2 regions of the Streptomyces sp. NBC_00464 genome follow, and region 1 is predicted to be linked to the other one. Evidence: riboswitches for the same ligand, from Rfam matches in the RefSeq annotation. Region 1 holds a riboswitch; the other holds the start of a gene.

Region 1 (6,350 bases):
TCGGCCAGCGCTACGACCTGCCCCTCAAGGAGGGCCAGGAGACCCCGGCCCCCGACCTCAAGTGGTTCCAGCCCCGCCCCTCCAACGGCCTCGGCACCAACAGCGTCAACACCCAGTACTCGCTGATCCTCTCCGGCGCGACCAACCGCTCCGGTGACAACAAGGAACTCATCGACTGGGTCACCGCCGCCAAGGCCGACGTCGTCAAGGACAACTCCGTCCCCGGCCACCCCGTCAGCCCTTCCCAGGTACCGGCAGACGCCGTCACCTCCTCCGGCTCCGGACTCGACCCCGACATCTCCCCGGCCTACGCCGACCTCCAGGTCAACCGCGTCGCCGCACGCAACCACCTCGACGCCGCCCAGGTCCAGAAGCTCGTCGACCAGCACACCGACGGCCGCATCCTCGGCTTCGTCGGCGAACCCCGGGTCAACGTCCTCCAGCTCAACATCGCGCTGAGACACCTCACCGACGAGGCCGGAACGCGCTGAACACCCCGAATGCCCGGGTCCGGCCACTACGGCCGGACCCGGGCATTGCCCGACCCCGTGCCGCATGCACATACTGGCGGCCGACAGGACCGACACACGGGGAGCGACATGACCGAGAGCACTGCCGCCACGGACGTCGGCGGGGAGGGCGGCACGACCGTCGCCGAGCGGCCGATGGTCCGGATCGAGGACCTGCACCGCTCCTACGGCTCCGGGGCCGGCGCCGTGCACGCGCTGCGTGGCGTGTCCTTCGAGGTGCCGCGCGGTGAGCTCGTCGCGCTCAAGGGGCGTTCCGGCTCCGGCAAGACGACCCTCCTCAACCTGGTCGGCGGCCTCGACACCCCCGACAGCGGCCGGATCACCGTGGACGGCACGGACCTCTCCTCGCTCGGCGAGAACGGGCTGCTGGAGCTGCGCCGCGACCGGATCGGCTTCATCTTCCAGTCGTTCGGCCTGATCCCGATCCTGACCGCGGCGGAGAACGTCGGCGTACCCATGCGGCTGCGCAAGGCCGATCCGCGTGAGCGCGAGGAGCGGGTCTCGCTGCTCCTCTCCCTGGTCGGCCTCGCCGACCACGCCGCTCAGCGCCCCGGCGAGCTCTCCGGCGGCCAGCAGCAGCGCGTGGCGATCGCCCGCGCGCTCGCCAACCGGCCCGCCCTGCTGATCGCCGACGAGCCCACCGGGCAGCTCGACGCGGAGACCGGCCTCGCGGTGATGGAACTGCTGCGCGCCGTCGTCCACAGCGAGGGCGTCACCGCGCTCGTCGCCACCCACGACGCCCAGCTGCTCGGCCTCGCCGACCGGGTGCTGGAGCTCAGCGACGGGCACATCATCGAGCACTGACAGGGGAGTTGGCGGCGCCGCTCCCCGTTCCCTAGGATCATTCCGTCGTGACTGGCGAAGGTGGATCACCACCGGGGAGCGACCCTCCACGGAGGAGCCGCCGACCGCCTGGGCGCTCCGTCGGTCCGTCCGACCAGGAGTGACCTGTGCGCATGCGCTATGGAATGAACCCCCAGCAGACCGCCGCCGAAGCCGCTCCCGTACATCCGGGACGCCCGCCGCTGAAGGTGCTGGGCGGCGTCCCGTCCTACATCAACTGGCTGGACGCCCTGAACGCCTGGCAGCTCGTCCGTGAGGCGGCCGCCGTGCTCGGCATGCCGGCCGCGACCTCGTTCAAGCACGTCTCGCCCGCCGGGGCGGCACTGGCCGGCCCGGTGGACGAGGCCGTCGCCCGCCTCCACGGCGTCGATCCCGCCACGGTCGGACCGCTGACCAGCGCCTACCTGCGGGCCAGGGACGGTGACCCCAAGTCCTCGTACGGGGACTTCGCCGCGGTCTCGCACGAGGTCGACGCCGAACTGGCCGAGCTGCTCGGCCGGGTCGTCTGCGACGGGATCGTCGCGCCCGGATACGCGCCGGGAGTGGCCGACGCGCTGAGCCGGAAGAAGAACGGCACCTTCCTCGTCATGGAGGCCGACCCGGACTTCACCGCCCCGGCCGCCGAGTCCCGCGAGGTCTTCGGCCTCCGGCTGTCCCAGGAGCGCGACCCCGTACCCGTGTCGGACGAAGTGATCGCGGACGTCGTGACCGGCGAGGTGCCGGCCGCCTCCCGCCGGGACCTGCTGCTCGGGCTCGTGGTGCTGCGCCGCACCCAGTCCAACGCGGTGTGCTACCTCAAGGACGGCATGGCCCTCGGGATCGGCGCGGGTCAGCAGTCCCGGGTGGACTGCACCCGGCTGGCCGGAGCCAAGACGGACACCTGGTGGCTCCGCAGGCATCCGCTGGTGCGTGATCTCGCCTTCCGTACGGGCATCCGCCGCCAGGAGCGGATCAACTGGCAGATCCGGCTCGTCGAGGGAGACCTGACCGCCGACGAGCGGGACCGCTGCCGGGACGCACTCGGCAGCGAGCCGCCCGAGCTGGACGCGGCGCTGCGCACCGAATGGCTCGGCCGGCTGACAGGGGTCTCCTTCGTGTCGGACGGCTCGCTGCCTTTCCGGGACAACGTCGACCACGCCCGCCGCCACGGGGTGACGTGCATCGCGGAGCCGGGCGGTTCGATCCGGTCCGACGAGGTCGAGGCCGCCTGCCGCGCCCACGGGATCGCCCTGGCCCGCACCGGCCTGCGGCTCTTCCACCACTGACGGCGGCCCCGCCCGCCCCGGCCCGGCCGAAGCGCCTCCGGCCGGGGCGGGGCGGGCTCCTCCGGCGGAGGCATCAGAGTTACGTCAATACGGAGCGCACCCGCACCCCCCGCCCGATATGCCGGAAATTCACGGGGTAGTTTCGACAGTGGCTGCCGCATCGGCCGCCACCGGTTTCCGTGAGAAGAGCCGGTTTCAGGAAGACAATGGGGCCATGGCGCGCGGCAAACTTCGGATCTACCTCGGTGCGGCACCCGGCGTCGGCAAGACGTACGCGATGCTCTCCGAGGCGCACCGCCGTGTGGAGCGGGGCACCGACTGCGTCGTCGGCTTCGTCGAGCACCACGACCGCCCCCGCACCGAGGTCATGCTGCACGGCCTCGAACAGATCCGGCGCCGCGAGATCGAGTACCGCTCCGCCGTCTTCACCGAGATGGACGTCGACGCAGTCCTGGAGCGGGCCCCGGCCGTCGCCCTGGTGGACGAACTCGCCCACACCAATGTGCCGGGCTCCCGCAACGCCAAGCGCTGGCAGGACGTCGAAGAGATCCTCCAGGCCGGCATCGACGTGGTCTCCACGGTCAACATCCAGCATCTGGAGTCCCTCGGTGACGTCGTCGAGTCCATAACGGGCGTACGCCAGCGCGAGACGGTGCCCGACGAAGTCGTCCGCCGCGCCGACCAGCTCGAACTTGTCGACATGTCGCCCCAGGCGCTGCGCCGGCGGATGGCCCACGGCAACATCTACAAGCCGGACCGGATCGACGCCTCGCTCTCCAACTACTTCCGCCCCGGCAACCTCACCGCCCTGCGCGAGCTGGCCCTGCTCTGGGTCGCCGACCGGGTCGACGAATACCTCCAGCAGTACCGGGGCGAGCACAACATCCGCACCACCTGGCAGGCCCGCGAACGCATCGTCGTCGGACTCACCGGCGGTCCCGAGGGCCGCACCCTCATCCGCCGCGCCTCCCGCATGGCGGCGAAGGGCTCCGGCAGCGAGATCCTCGCCGTCTACATCGCCCGCAGCGACGGACTGACGTCGGCCTCGCCCAAGGAGCTGACCGTCCAGCGCACCCTCGTCGAGGACCTCGGCGGCACCTTCCACCACGTCATCGGCGACGACATACCCTCCGCACTCCTCGAATTCGCCCGGGGCGTCAACGCCACCCAGATCGTCCTCGGCTCCAGCCGCCGCAAGGCCTGGCAGTACATCTACGGACCCGGCGTCGGCGCCACCGTCGCCCGAGAGTCCGGCACCGACCTCGACGTCCACATCGTCACCCACGACGAGGTCGCCAAGGGCCGCGGACTCCCCATCGCCCGCGGCGCCCGGCTCGGCCGGGCCCGCATCATCTGGGGCTGGCTCGTCGGCGTGGGCGGGCCGGTCCTCCTCTCGCTGCTCCTCAAGGGCATGGAGAACGGCCCGGGGCTCGCCAACGACGTCCTGCTCTTCCTCTTCATGACCGTCGCCGCCGCTCTGCTGGGCGGACTGCGGCCCGCCCTCGCGTCGGCCGCCGCGGGATCGCTGCTGCTGAACTACTGGTTCACCCCGCCCACCCACACCCTCACCGTGCAGGACCCCGAGAACTTCGTCGCCATCGTGATCTTCTTCGCGGTGGCCGTCGCGGTGGCCTCGGTCGTCGACCTCGCGGCCCGCCGCACCCACCAGGCCGCCAGACTGCGCGCCGAGTCCGAGATCCTCTCCTTCCTGGCCGGCAGCGTGCTGCGCGGCGAGACCACCCTGGCCGCGCTGCTGGACCGGGTCCGCGAGACCTTCGGCATGGAGTCCGTGGCCCTGCTGGAGCGGCAGAGCGACGTCGACCCGTGGACGTGCGCGGGCAGCGTCGGCCCGGCGCCGGTCGCCCGGCCCGATGACGCCGATGTGGACATGCCCGTAGGCGATCACATGGCCCTGGCCCTCTCCGGCCGGGTGCTGCCCGCGGAGGACCGCCGTGTGCTCGGTGCCTTCGCCGCCCAGGCAGCCGTCGTCCTGGACCGCCAGCGCCTGGTCGGTGAGGCCGAGACGGCCCGCCGGCTCGCCGAGGGGAACAGGATCAGGACCGCGCTGCTGGCCGCCGTCAGCCACGACCTGCGGACGCCCCTCGCAGCCATCAAGGCCGCGGTCAGCTCCCTGCGCTCCGACGACGTCGCCTGGTCCGACGACGACGAGGCCGAACTCCTCGAAGGCATCGAGAACGGCGCCGACCGCCTCGACCACCTCGTAGGCAACCTCCTCGACATGTCCCGCCTGCAGACCGGCACCGTCACCCCGCTGATCCGCGAGATCGACCTCGACGAGGTCGTGCCCATGGCCCTGGGCGGCGTCCCCGAGGACAGCGTCGAGCTGGACATCCCCGAGACGCTGCCGATGGTCGCCGTCGACCCCGGGCTGCTGGAGCGGGCCGTCGCCAACATCGTGGAGAACGCCGTCAAGTACAACCCCGACCGCGAGCGCGTCACCGTGGCCGCCAGCGCGCTCGGCGCCCGGGTCGAGCTGCGTGTCGCCGACCGCGGCCGCGGCGTCCCCGACGAGGCCAAGGAACGCATCTTCGAGCCCTTCCAGCGCTACGGCGACGCCCCGCGCGGCGCCGGAGTGGGCCTGGGCCTGGCGGTGGCCCGCGGCTTCGTGGAGTCCATGGGCGGCACGCTGGACGCCGAGGACACCCCCGGCGGAGGCCTCACCATGGTCCTGACCCTGAAGGCGGCCTCGGGCTACGTTCCCGCCACCCCGGACCTGCCCGCGCGGGTCACTTCATGAGCCGCATGATCCACCGGGAGCTCCGCAGCCCACGGACAGCACGTACGGCGCGGACGGCACGTACGGCGCGTACAGCACGTACAGCGCGGACGTACAGACCTACGTACAAACCTTCGTACAGACTCACGTACAGCAGAGAGGCAGGACCGCGATGACCCGGGTGCTTGTGGTCGACGACGAGCCGCAGATCGTACGCGCCCTCGTGATCAACCTGAAGGCGCGCAAGTACGAGGTGGACGCGGCGCCCGACGGGGCCACCGCGCTCCAGCTGGCTGCCGCGCGCCACCCCGACGTCGTCGTCCTGGACCTGGGGCTTCCCGACATGGACGGCGTCGAGGTGATCAGGGGGCTGCGCGGCTGGACCCGGGTGCCGATCCTGGTGCTCTCCGCCCGGCACACCTCCGACGAGAAGGTCGAGGCCCTGGACGCCGGGGCCGACGACTACGTCACCAAGCCGTTCGGCATGGACGAGCTGCTGGCCCGGCTGCGCGCCTCGGTGCGCCGGGCCGAGCCCGTCGGCCAGGACGGCGGCGACGAGGTCGTGCTCGTGGAGACCGAGGGCTTCACCGTCGACCTGGCCGCCAAGAAGGTCCACCGCGAGGGACGCGACGTACGGCTCACCCCCACCGAGTGGCACCTGCTGGAGGTTCTGGTCCGCAACAGCGGCCGGCTGGTCAGCCAGAAGCAGCTGCTCCAGGAGGTCTGGGGGCCCTCGTACGGCACCGAGACCAACTATCTTCGGGTCTACATGGCGCAGCTGAGGCGCAAGCTGGAGGCGGACCCCTCGCACCCCAGGCACTTCGTCACCGAACCGGGGATGGGCTACCGCTTCGAGCGCGCCTGAGGGCCCGCGGCCGGGCCCCGCGTCGCCCGTTCGAGTGAGACGGCGGCCACCCTCCAGGACCCCGGGAGACCGGTACCCTTCGGGTATGAGTGCTGTTCCTCGTTTCGAGA
Region 2 (6,350 bases), 640 kb from region 1:
CCTCAGGCCACCGGCAGCCCCGGCGCCGGGTACCCGTCCATCAGGGCCTTCACCTCGGCGCGGACCGCCGTGACGGTGGACTCGTCGCCGGTGCGGGCCGCGGTGACCACACGGTCGATCCAGCCCGCGACCGTGGCCATCTCCGAGGCGGGGACGCCCCGTGAAGTCAGGGCCGGGGTGCCGATCCTGATGCCCGAGGGGTCGAAGGGCTTCCGGGTGTCGTAGGGGACGGTGTTGTAGTTGACGACGATACCGGCGCGGTCCAGGGCCTTGGCCGCGGTCTTGCCGGGGACGTCCTTGCCCGTGAGGTCGATCAGGAGGAGGTGGTTGTCCGTGCCTCCCGAGACGAGGTCAAAGCCGCGGGCCGCCAGTTCCTCGCCCAGGGTGCGGGCGTTGGTCACCACGTCGTGGGCGTAGGTGCGGAAGTCCGGTGCGGCGGCCTCACGCAGGGCCACGCCGATGGCCGCCGTGGTCTGGTTGTGCGGGCCGCCCTGGAGGCCGGGGAAGACAGCGCGGTCGAGGGCGCGGGCGTGTTCGGCACGGCTCAGGAGCATCGCGCCGCGCGGGCCGCGCAGGGTCTTGTGGGTGGTGGTGGAGACGACGTCCACGTGCGGGGCGGGCGAGGGGTGCGCGCCGCCGGCGATCAGGCCCGCGATGTGGGCGATGTCCGCGACCAGGACCGCGCCCACCTCGCGGGCGATCTCGGCGAAGCCGGCAAAGTCGATCTCCCGGGGGACGGCGGTGCCGCCGCAGAAGATCAGCTTGGGGCGTTCGGCGAGGGCCAGGTCGCGGACCTCGTCCAGGTCGACACGGCCCGTGTCGCGCCGCACCCCGTACTGGACGCCGTTGAACCAGGTGCCGGTGGCCGAGACGCCCCAGCCGTGGGTGAGATGGCCGCCCATGGGGAGCGACATGCCGAGCACGGTGTCGCCGGGCTTGAGGAAGGCCAGGTAGACGGCGAGGTTGGCCGGGGAGCCGGAGTAGGGCTGGACGTTGGCGTGGTCCATGCCGAAGAGCGCCTTGGCCCGTTCGACGGTGAGCGTCTCGACCTGGTCGATGATCTGCTGGCCCTCGTAGTACCGCTTGCCGGGGTAGCCCTCGGAGTACTTGTTCTGGAGGACCGTGCCCGACGCTTCGAGGACGGCTGCGGAGACGTAGTTCTCGCTGGGGATCAGGCGGAGGGTGTCGGCCTGGAGCTGTTCCTCGGCGGCCACCAGCGCGGCAAGCTCCGGATCGGCTGCCGCCAGCGCGGGGTGGCGGGGGTGCGAGGGTACGGATGCGGTCACTGTCACGGGATCCTCCCGGGTCGGCCGCGTTGCTGCGGCGTGGACCCGGATGCCCAGGCGGACGGCTCTCCGGCGATGACGAACCCGGGCAGGCCCGGGATGCACCGCTCCCTCGTGGTCGATTCCACTGAGCATCCCCCGGAGGGGATGCGCGCCAGTCGCGGTGTCTCGCACCCTACCGGGCGGGGCGTTCCGGGGCTGGGCATCCGGGCGCCCGAAGGAGCGCGAAGGGGCGCAAGGGGCGTGCGGAGTGTCCAGTTCCGCCCTGGTTCACACCCCTTCGGATGTGAGTGGACAGTGAAGAACGTGGGCAGATTCATCGGGACGGAGTCGGGGCTCAACGGTGGGGGGACCGTATGGAGTCGGGGGATCAGCAGCGCGCGGAGTCCGGGACGTGGGCGGTGCCGCCTCGGCCGGCACGGGCACCGCTGTCGGCGGGACAGTCGCCGCCACCGGGGCAGGTGCCGCCCGGGTGGGTGCCCCCGGACCGGCCGTCCGGGCCGCCGCCCGCGGAGCCGCCGGGGCCGGTGCCGCCCGGTGCGGTGGTGCGTGCGGTGGCCGTCGCCCTGCTCAATCTCACCGGTCTCGGGCTCGGGTATGTCCTGGTGCGCCGGTGGTTCCGCGCCTTCCTGTGCTGGGTGGCGACGGGCTGGCTGCTGCTCGCGGCCCTGCCCGCCGATCCCGACGGCATGTCCGGGGGCCTGGTCACCGGGTATCTGCTCGCGCTGGCCGTCGCCGCGGGCGACGGTGCGTGGACGGCGCGGCGCGCGGCGGTGGGCGGGTCCTGGCGGCCGGTGGTCGCGGCCGGAGCGGGGCTCGTCATGCTGGCGGTTCCTGCCGGCGGTGCGGTGTACTACGGCTCCGCGCAGGACGAGGCGGTCGAGCAGATGCTGCTCGACCGGCTGGACGAGGGCAACCGCACGGTCGAGGCGGCGTCGGCCAAACCCTTCGGGGCGGCTCAGCAGGACTACCGTTCGGCGCTCGCCGTCTACCGCGAACTCGGTGAGGACCATGCCGGATCGCGGGCCGGAAAGCTCGTACCGGCGCGGCTGGACGCGTACTACCGGGCCATAGCAGCGCCGTACCGACAGAAGAAGCACTGCGAGGCCATTGAGCCGCTGACCTATCTGCGTTCGGTGCCCGACTCGATCGATCCCGGGCTGCTGGGCGATCTGGCCCGGTATCCCGACGAGCCGCTGGCCATTTCCCTGTACGCGTGCGGGGTCTCGCAGTTGCGGGACGGCTCGGCGGGAGCGAGCGGCGGGGCGCTCGGCGAGCTGCTGCGTACGTTCCCGGGGTCCCCGCAGGCCGGGCAGGTCGGGCCCGCCGTCTCGAAGGAGATCGCGGCGCGGACGGGCGCGGTGCGCGGCGACGACCCCTGCGCGGCGACGGAGCAGCTGCGCCAACTGCGGGCGACGACGGCCTCGTTGCCCGGCAAGGACATCGCGGCGCTGACCAAGGACGCCGACGGGGGAATCAGGGACGGCGTCTACGCCTGCGGGCTGGACGAGTTCAAGGACAAGGAGTTCGGTGAGGCGCGCAGGACGCTGACCGGTTTCGCCGACACCTACCGGAAGGACAAGCGCCGGGGACGGGCCCAGGACATCGCGATCGCCGCGGAGATAGCCGACACCCGGCCGGAGGCCGGGAAGCGGCTGCCGCCCGGGAGTGCGCCGGGCAGTGCGCGGATGGAGCTCGTCATCTCCAACGACGCCCCGGACGGGGTCGAGATTCTTTACACGGGGCCGGTCACGGGCCGGGTGGCCATCAAGGGCTGCGGGAGCTGCACGTCGTACTCCTGGTCGACGGGGGCTCTCAGAGCGTGCAAGAGCACGGGGAAGAGCTATCCGCACGTGACACTGCGGTTGCCCGCGGGCGAGTACCACTTCCTCTACAAGCACCGCGAGGGCTCCGCCGGCTCCGGGGCCGATGCCACCAGCTACGCGGACGGTTCGAAGATCGAGCCCGGCTACCGGTACACCGGGTGCACGTATGTGACCTCCTCGACGTCCTTCGGCAGCGGGCTGATAGACCCGGCAGCCGCGGGCTGACCTGTCGTCGGTCATCCGGATCGGTCAGGAGTGACCGGACAACGTGCCCGATACCCGCCGATTCGGCGCGAACCGGCGGTGGTCCAGGCCACCTTGGCTGATTCTTGGTGAATGCATGCCCCATACATGAGGCGTTCCTCGCCAGAGTGGCGCATTACATGCGCACATCATTCGGCACATGCGCCACACGCGAGACCCACATCGCAGGGGGTTACTTTGAGAATCAGCCGCGCCCGACGACGCGCCGGGCTGAGCATGGCGGCGACACTGCCACTGCTCGCCGGTGCGCTCGCTCTCGGGATACCCAACGCCAGCGCGGATTCCGCGCCGAGCGGCCGGGACGCGCTGCAGGGCACCAAACCGGCCTGGGCCACCGCCACGGCCGACCGGGGAGCAACGGCCGACAGCGGAAAGGTCGCCGTCCGGGTCCACCTCGCCGGGCGGGACGCGAAGGGGCTGGCCGCCTACGCGGCAGCCGTCTCCGACCCGCAGTCGCCGTCGTACGGGAAGTACCTGAGCGCCACGCAGGCGCAGGCGCGGTTCGGGGCCACCCAGGACCAGATCGACCGGGTGAGCCGGTGGCTGGAGTCCAGCGGGCTGACCGTCACCGGCGCCAACCAGCACTACGTCTCGGCCACCGGTGAAGTAGCCCGGACCGAGAAGGCGTTCAGCACCCAGCTGCACAACTACCGCAAGGGCAGCCGGACCTATCGCGCCCCTGCCTCCACCGCCTCCGTGCCCGCCGCGCTCAGCGATGTCGTACTCGCCGTCTCGGGCCTGGACAACGCACCGCACAGGTCGAGCCACGACGAGGTGCTGCCGCCGCCGGACGCGGTGTTCCGCAACTCCGGCCCGTTCTCCTCCTACTTCGGGTCGAAGACCGCCTCCACCCTGCCGAGCGCGTACGGGGCCAAGGTGCCCTACGCGGTCAAGGGGTACACCGGCAAGCAGCTGCGCGCCGCGTACGGGGCCGGGAGTTACACCGGCAAGGGAGTGACCGTCGCGATCACCGACGCGTACGCCTCCCCCACCATCGCGCAGGACGCCGCCGAGTACGCGAAGCGCAACGGTGACGCGCCCTACCGGCACGGCCAGCTCAGCCAGGTGCTGCCGGACGACTACACGAAGACCGAGGAGTGCGGGGCCTCCGGCTGGTACGGCGAGGAGACCCTCGACGTCGAGGCCGTGCACGCGGTCGCGCCGGATGCCGGCATCGTCTACGTGGGCGGCGCGTCCTGCTACGACAACGACCTGCTGGACTCGCTGAACAAGGTCGTCGACTCCCGGCTCGCGGACATCGTCTCCAACTCGTGGGGCGACGTCGAGGCCAACCAGACCCCTGACCTGGCGCTCGCCTACGACCAGGTGTTCAAGATGGGCGCGGTCGAGGGCATCGGCTTCTACTTCTCCTCCGGCGACAACGGCGACAACGTCGCGTCCACCGGCACCAAGCAGATCGACGTGCCCGCCAACTCCGCCTGGGTGACCTCGGTCGGCGGTACGTCCCTGGCCGTCGGCAAGGGCGACACGTACAAGTGGGAGACCGGCTGGGGCACGACGAACGCTCCCCTGTCGGCGGACGGCAAGAGCTGGACCGGCTTCCCCGGCGCCTACACCTCGGGCGCGGGCGGCGGCACCAGCTCCACCGTGAAGCAGCCGTTCTACCAGCGCGGCACCGTGCCGGACTCGCTGGCGAAGGCGAACGGGAAGACCCGGATGCGCACGGCCCCGGACATCGCGGCCGTCGCGGACCCGAACACCGGTTTCCTGGTGGGCCAGACCCAGACGCTGCCGGACGGATCGCTGGGGTACGACGAGTACCGCATCGGTGGTACGTCGCTTGCGGCGCCGGTCATCGCCGGTGTCCAGGCCCTGGCGCAGCAGGCGCAGCGCGGGCGTCCGATCGGTTTCGCCAACCCGGCGATCTACGCCCGCTCCCACACGAAGGCGTACCACGACGTGACGGACCACCCGCTGGGTGCCGGCCATGATCTCGCGGTCGCCCGGGTGGACTTCGTCAACGGTGTCGACGCGGCGGACGGCCTGCGGACCTCGGTGCGCAGCCTGGGCAAGGACGCCTCGCTGTCGGCGGTGCGGGGCTACGACGACGTGACGGGTGTCGGTACGCCGGCCTCCGGCTATGTGAGCTCGTACCGCAGGCGCTGAGCCTTGCGGTACGTGACGGGGCGAGCCGGCCGTCACGGGGCACAGTGCCCCGTGACGGCCGGCTCGTTACGCAGAGGCCCGTTTGCGCGAGGCGGTCTTGGTCCCGCTCTGCTTCTTGGCCGCCGTCTTCTTGGACGCACCGGTCTTCGACGCCGCCTTCTTCGCGCCGGACCGGCCGCTGGACGCGGTCTTCTTCGCCGCCGGCTTGCTCGTACTCGCCGTGGACTTCTTCGCCCCCGAGGGCTTGGGCGAGGAGGAAGCCGTCTTCCGGGCCCCGCCGGATCCGGCGCGCGACACCGACTTGCCCGTGGGGGTCTTACGGGTGGTGGAGCCGGACGGCTTGCGGTCGGCGATCGAGGTGACCTTCGCGACCTGCGCCTCTTCCTCGCCTTCCTCGCCTTCCTCGTCCGCCTCGCCCGCCTCGCCCTCCCCGCGGGCCTCCTTCGCCGCCCGGACGCTGTTCTCCAGGGCCGCGAGGAGGTCGATGACCTTCCCGCCGGATTCACCGGCCGCGGCCGGCTCCAGGGTCTCGCCGGAGGCCTTGGCCGCGATGAGCTCCTCGACCGCCTCGCGGTAGTCGTCGTGCAGCGATTCCATGTCGACCTCGCCGAGCGTGTCCATCAGGGCGTCCGCAAGGTCGAGTTCGGCGTCCCGGACCGACACGTCACTCTCCGGGGCGACCCCTTCGGGAGCCCGGATCTCGTCCGGCCAGAGCAGGCCGTGCATCGCGATCACGTCGTCGACCACCCGCAGCATGCCAAGGCGCTCCCGGCCGCGCAGCGCGTACTTGGCGAGGGCGACCTTCTGGCTGCGCTTCAGCGCCTCGCGCAGCAGGGTGTAGGGCTTG

The links. Region 1 has a riboswitch for ZMP and ZTP ahead of OG912_RS05725 (phosphoribosylaminoimidazolecarboxamide formyltransferase). Riboswitches for the same ligand answer to the same signal wherever they lie in the genome.
Region 2: linked by a shared signal. The riboswitch ahead of glyA (serine hydroxymethyltransferase) and the one ahead of OG912_RS05725 (phosphoribosylaminoimidazolecarboxamide formyltransferase) in region 1 are both predicted to bind ZMP and ZTP.

The regions. Positions count from the first base shown of each region.
Region 1 is NZ_CP107899.1:1,332,701-1,339,050, reverse strand. It holds gene OG912_RS05735 (potassium-transporting ATPase subunit C) at 1-491, shown strand, start outside; gene OG912_RS05730 (ABC transporter ATP-binding protein) at 600-1,334, shown strand; ZMP/ZTP riboswitch at 1,372-1,455, shown strand; gene OG912_RS05725 (phosphoribosylaminoimidazolecarboxamide formyltransferase) at 1,487-2,638, shown strand; gene OG912_RS05720 (sensor histidine kinase KdpD) at 2,853-5,396, shown strand; gene OG912_RS05715 (response regulator) at 5,548-6,240, shown strand; gene OG912_RS05710 (OB-fold nucleic acid binding domain-containing protein) at 6,326-6,350, shown strand, end outside.
Region 2 is NZ_CP107899.1:1,969,906-1,976,255, forward strand. It holds gene glyA (serine hydroxymethyltransferase) at 3-1,286, opposite strand; ZMP/ZTP riboswitch at 1,331-1,458, opposite strand; gene OG912_RS08420 (hypothetical protein) at 1,657-1,860, opposite strand; gene OG912_RS08425 (tetratricopeptide repeat protein) at 1,841-3,337, shown strand; gene OG912_RS08430 (S53 family peptidase) at 3,593-5,503, shown strand; gene ku (non-homologous end joining protein Ku) at 5,570-6,350, opposite strand, start outside.